DNA from 2 places in the Paenibacillus sp. FSL H8-0168 genome. Region 1 is predicted to be linked to the other one. Evidence: riboswitches for the same ligand, from Rfam matches in the RefSeq annotation. Region 1 holds a riboswitch; the other holds the start of a gene.
What was found. Region 1 has a riboswitch for cobalamin ahead of MHI21_RS24865 (ABC transporter substrate-binding protein). Riboswitches for the same ligand answer to the same signal wherever they lie in the genome.
Positions count from the first base shown of each region.

Region 2: linked by a shared signal. The riboswitch ahead of cobJ (precorrin-3B C(17)-methyltransferase) and the one ahead of MHI21_RS24865 (ABC transporter substrate-binding protein) in region 1 are both predicted to bind cobalamin.

Region 1 is NZ_CP151948.1:5,614,624-5,617,789, forward strand. Features, by position in the region: gene nikB (nickel ABC transporter permease) at 1-236, opposite strand, end outside; gene MHI21_RS24865 (ABC transporter substrate-binding protein) at 252-1,832, opposite strand; cobalamin riboswitch at 2,049-2,253, opposite strand; gene MHI21_RS24870 (nucleobase:cation symporter-2 family protein) at 3,007-3,166, opposite strand, start outside.
Region 2 is NZ_CP151948.1:5,383,935-5,387,100, reverse strand. Features, by position in the region: gene MHI21_RS23830 (uroporphyrinogen-III synthase) at 1-483, shown strand, start outside; gene MHI21_RS23825 (TIGR00730 family Rossman fold protein) at 812-1,366, shown strand; cobalamin riboswitch at 1,423-1,610, shown strand; gene cobJ (precorrin-3B C(17)-methyltransferase) at 1,919-3,166, shown strand, end outside.

The DNA.
Region 1 (3,166 bases):
TGCCCTGTGAACACATCCCGCAGCCAGTTCACATATTGAACATGAAACGGTTCGTTTAAGCCCAGTTCCTGCCGTAGCGTCGTCAACGCTTCCTCAGAGGCAGGGACATTATGCGCGGTGAGCAAAATGGTAGCAGGGTCTCCAGGAGCCAGGCGCATCAGTACAAAAGTCAGCGTGGATACAACGAATACAATGATGAGCAGCTGCGCCACACGTTCCAGTATAAAACGAATCATAGGATACGCCGCTCGTTATTCCGCAATATCGGATTGCGCTGTAATGTAGTAATACTCGATCGGATGGGGTGTAAAACCCTCTACCCCTTTTTTCACACCAAACACATTGTCAGGATGCACAATGAACGACTGTGGCAAATCCGTATTGATGATATCCAGCGCTTGTAGTGTCACGGCATTACGCTGCGCTGTATCCTTCGCCAGCTTCAAGCTGTTAAGAATACTCTCTAGCGGTTTGGAACTATAACGGCTTACATTGGCTTCGCTTTTCGAAGAATAAAACATGTCCATAAAATATTGCGGCTCTCCTGTATGAGCAGTAAGCATACTGTACATAGCAAAATCCCAATCGTTTTTGGTCAACGCCTCGTCGATATTTTCCACCTTGCGAATCTTGACCTGGATTCCCTCTTTTAGCAATTGGCTTTGGATGACCTCAGCCATAACAGAGAGTTCCGGACGCTGAGGAAAAGTCAGCAGCGTAACCTCGAACGGCTTGCCTTGCTTAGTCCATGTCCCTTGGGCGTCCTTCTGCCAGCCATCCTTCGTTAACAGCTGATCCGCCGTTCCGTCCAGCGCTTTACGCTCAACTTTACCGAAGGGAAGAATGCTCGGGAACGGACTGCTTGCTTCCGTACCGAAGCCCCTCATGACGGCGCTCACAATCGATGTGCGTGGAATCAGGCTGTCCACCACCTTACGGTTCGCCGCATCCTTGAATACTGGGGATTCCATATTGTACACGAGCATATGGGTGCGCAAGGAGGGAGCCGACAGCACTTGTAGCTTGTCGTTCTTTTTCAGTACCTCTGCGTTATCAACTGGAATATCCGTCGCTACGTCCACCTCGCCGGATTGCAGCGCCATCAGGCGCGAATTCCCGTCCGTAATGAACTTCATTGTCGCCTCAGCCAATCGGGCCTTCTCGCCCCAGTATCCGTCATAACGCTCTACGACCAAGGATTGGTCCTTGCTGAACGCTTTAATTTTAAAGGCGCCTGTCATCGCTGGGTAACTCTGCTCATCTTTCATCGATGCCACATCCAGTACAATCGTCGATGGATCAGCTAGATTGGACACCAACGCCGCATTCGGCTGGTTTGTCGTGATCTTTAAGGCCAGCGGGCCGCTTACATCAATGGACTTCACATTCAGTAAATCCTTCGCCAGATGGCTTTTCTCGATAGAGCGTAGCAAAGATGCTTTTACACTTGCTGCATCCATACTCTTTCCATTATGAAAAGTGACTTTATCCTTCAAGCTGAACGTCCAAACTGTAGGACTATCCTGCTTCCACTCCTTTGCCAGCCAAGCCACAGGCTCCAGCTTTTCATTCAAACGTACCAGTGTCTCACCTGCACCGGATCGCATCACATCCCAGCTATTATCTCCGTGCGGGTCAACACCTGACGGTTTCCATGTATACGCCATTACCAGCTTTTTACCTGTCGCTGTTTGTTGTGCTGACGCGTTCTCATCTTTGCCGGAGCTATTCGACGTCTTATTGCTAGTACATCCCGAAAGAGCCATAACTGCCAGTAACAGCATCACCCCTGTACATATCAACCATGAGCGCCTGCTATGATTGCTAATCATTCGATGAATCCCCCTCTATCTTGTAAAATCATATAAACCTAATGCAAAACGCGAAAAAAGCATTCCGGACCACTTGATCAGCAGTCAGAAATGCTTTCATTATAAAATGTCAAAACACACCTCGAAGCCAACTCCAAAAACATAGAAGGGATCAGATCGGTTTCAGACATTCCGTATGCAGCACGCCTAACCACCTCCCCAGCATCCCGTGGGTCTGACAGTGATGTCAAAACAGGCAGGTCTCCTGACTCCAGGCGTATCTTTCAGGCCTTCCCGGTTCTTCACAGTTCCAGTGGCTGTTCTGAAAGCTCCAGCAGTATCCTGCTGATGCCTGTATACAGTGGCGGGCCCGTGTCGGAATCAACCGAACTTCCCTTTTAAGTGAACACGCTCAACAACTATCCACATGGTCTTAACAAAACCCCGTACATAGAGTCGTCCGGCTCACACCTGTTTTCTTCCTTTATTTCTTTCCATTACGATCTTATTTTGTTGTCACGGGCTTGTCAATAAATGCTGCACAATAGTTTAAATTTGAACGATAAGGAAGAAACAAGACATAACCTTCAATTGCGTGCACGCAATTGAAGTGTTAAAATTAGGTATAGAGTAAACCACCGTGTCCGTATACTAAAAAGAGCCTTCGCCGCGCCAACGGCAAAGACTCTTAGGACTTGAAAGGCTGTGGATCACCACCACGGCGCGCTGCACAACTAAATGTTAATGCAAACGAAACCCACCGTTAGGCGCCTAACCTAATTACGCGGTGGGTTTTCGCTTGTTCCGAAATTTCCGACGTAGCCAGCGATAAAGTTTACGAATACTAAACACCAGGCTTAGTAAAGTAACCATCCAACGCAACACACCGTAGCACGACACAAGGTTGACCATCGGCTTCACCCCCTTTCGGGAAGCTGCACCGTGGTCCGAAAACATCCACCACTATTCAAAATCCATAATTTAGATTATATCATGCCTCTTCCTACCACTCTAGCAAATTCTTCTAGCGTATAAACTGGAAAACACACCAAATTAGAGCTACCCATTTCATCCCGCAGCTTCATCTATATGTCCCCAGACGGCAAGGGTATCTACTATCTGGATAACCCCATGCCAAAAAGCCGGAAAAGAGGCATACGTCCTCTCTCCGGCTATCTTTATTTATTCCTAATCATCAAACCTTCTGTGGAACCTCCTGAACCGTCACGCTTTTGACCGATTCGCCCTGTTTTCTCGTCAAAACGATGTTCAAGACAATCGCTGTAATCGAGCCCGAAACGATACCATTTTGCAGCAGCATTTTAGCAAAGCTCGGCAGCTGGTCGAACATTTGT
Region 2 (3,166 bases), 230 kb from region 1:
ATCGGATTGACAGGAGCTTTTGCCCCATACGATCTGAAGGGGAAGGAAGTACTGTTGCAACTGCATGGCGATCCAGCTCCACGGTTGGTAAAGTGGCTGGATGAGCAGGGGGCAGTGACCCGCCAGGTACTTCCTTATAAGCATATCCCACCTGAGGAAGCAAAATTGCAGGCGTTACTGGAGGATGTTATCCATCGTAATGTTGATGCTGTTACGTTTACAAGTGGTCCGCAAATCCGATTTTTGGCCCAATATGCCAGAGAGCAAAATCGAATCGAGGAGTTACTGGAAGCTTTTCGTGAGGATGTGATTGCTGTATCAGTAGGGAAGGTGACTGCACAGTCCATTGTGGAAGAAGGGATTGATCGAGTCGTGTTTCCAACCGAAGAGCGCATGGGCGCGATGATGGTGGAGCTGGGCAAATATTTTGAACATAACGATTCGGTGCATGGCTGTGGTCTGAAGATCGTGAATGGTCATTGAAATGAGATAGAAATTATAAATGCAGTATGCTAAAAAATGAACTTATATTTTGGGATACAGAGTAAAATAAAGATAAGGGCCTACGAGGTCTTTATCTTTTTTTGTTGGACATGCATCGACAAAGATTTTTGTTATAGCGAAAATATTTATCTAATATAATGAATAAGTTTCGATGCATGATACTTGAGCATTTTGCATAAATCCCAAGAGCGTTTTCAAATAAGCAATATATAGATCGAAGCGCTCTAGTTCGTCTATATATTGTACTTATGAGCGTTGGGGATCGAATTATGCTAAATGCTGACTTAGGACAGGAGCTGAGACGTTAATGAATTCTATTTGCGTATTTGCCGGGTCCAGACCTGGACATTCATCGGTATATGTTGAGGCTGCAGGCAAGCTGGGGGAAGCCATGGCTCGCCATCATATCCGTCTGATCTATGGTGGATCTAGCAGGGGGCTGATGGGAGAGGTGGCGGATGGAATGCTGGCGGGTGACGGTCAGGTCACTGGCATTATGCCCACCCTATTATTTGATGCAGAGATCATTCATCGGGGAGTTACCGAATTTATTGAGGTAGCAAGCATGCATGAGCGTAAAGCGGCAATGAGCGAGATGGCCGATGCGTTTATTGCCCTTCCGGGTGGCTTGGGAACCTTTGAGGAGCTGTTCGAGGTATTGTGCTGGGCGCAAATCGGCATTCATCGCAAGCCGATTGGGCTGCTGAATGTGAATGGATATTTTGACCCGTTAGTAGAAATGGTACGTCATAGCGTGCAAGAAGGGTTTACCGGGGCTGAGCATCCAGCGTTATTAAGTATCTCTGCGGACCCGGACGAATTGCTACATATGTTAAAAAATAAAGCAGAGAACTTGAAATAAAGCGTTTTTCGTGCTTGCACAACTGATTGAGGCAAGGTTATGATAAGACCCATAATCAAATAGCGGACAGACAAGGTGCCTTTGCGGTTGAGCAAAGGGTAACAGGGAATCGGGTGCAAATCCCGAGCGGTCCCGCCACTGTAAGGAAGAGGATTTTTTTAAATGGTCACTCGTGAAAAACGGGGAAGACAAAAGAATCTGTTGATGCCAAGCCAGGAGACCTACCTTGATCTGTATGCACCGTTAACCTTCGCGGAGAGGATGGGTGTACGAAATCAGGAAATCAGGCACACGTTGCTTTTTCCATGTTGGTTAGAGGTTTGCGTGGATATGAACGTGCAGCAGCGTTTAAGCGTAAACAGACAGGTGGAAAACAACGGCAGGTTGGAGGAAGACAAATATGTCTTCTTACGCTGTTTGTTCGTCTGATGAGAGATGCGTACATAGAAACCCCATCCGGGCAGGATGGGGTTTTTTTGAGTTACACGATGTGCATAAATCATTGAAATAGATAGCATAGCTGCCCTGAAAAGGATGAATAGGAGGAGCACGATGAGCCCATTAGGAAAATTGCTGGTGATTGGATTTGGACCAGGAGATATGGAACATATCACAAAACGGGCGCTGGATGCGCTGGCCGAAAGTGAGGTCATTATCGGCTACAATACCTACGTTGATTTGATCCGTCCGTTGTTGAACGGACAGGAGATTGTACGCACAGGAATGACAGAGGAAGTGAGCCGTGCGCAGGAGGCGGTTCGCCAAGCAGAGATGGGCAAGAAGGTAGCTGTCATTTCCAGTGGAGATGCGGGAGTCTATGGTATGGCAGGGCTGGTGTACGAAGTGCTGATGCAAAAAGGCTGGCGACGCGAGGACGGGGTTGAGGTAGAAGTCGTGCCAGGGATCTCGGCTATTCAGTCCTGTGCTTCACTGTTGGGGGCGCCAGTTATGCATGATGCTTGCACGATCAGTCTGAGTGATCATCTGACCCCCTGGGAAACGATTGTGAAGCGTGTAGAAGCAGCGGCTTCGGCCGATTTTGTGATTGCATTATACAACCCGCGCAGTGGTCGGCGTACCCGCCAGATTGTGGAGACGCAGTCCATTTTGCTGCGTTACCGCGATCCGCAAACTCCAGTCGGGTTGGTGAAAAGTGCTTATCGTGAACGTCAGCAAGTTATTGTAACGACGCTGGAAGATATGCTGAACCATGATATTGGGATGCTGACGACTGTAATCATCGGCAATTCCTCGACGACGGTGTATGACGGCTTGATCGTGACTCCGCGCGGATATCAGCGCAAATACACATTAGATGCGACCGAGCAAGCGCTCAAGCCGCATCAGCGTCTCCGTACGGAAGCAGAGCCGTGGTCGCTGGGCGCGCAAGAGGATACACCGCAGGCAGGTGCAGCCCCGACTACGCCCGCTGGACCCTCCGCGAGCGGCGCTGCGGTTGCGACGCAGGCACGCCCGCAAGCGATGGCTGCCGTGCAGGCAACGGCCGCTGTGCAAACCGGCGCAGCCCCGGCATCGCTGGCGGCAGAGGCACTAAGCCGCCTCGCTGTCGGCGGCAAGCTGCCTGGCGAAGCCAACGCTCGCTGGAGCGGGCAAGCGCCTGCTACCGAGAGCACCGCCAGAACGTCAGCGGTGGCCGGAGCGGGGGCCGCGTCCGGGATGGCGACAGGCGGCTTTGGCAAGCCTGCGCTATTTGAGGTGGGCGTTTCCCCGGGTGTGGGAAACAAGAAGTTCACCGCTCGCCAGATGGCGCTGCTCGCCGAGGTAGCGGGTGATGACGGC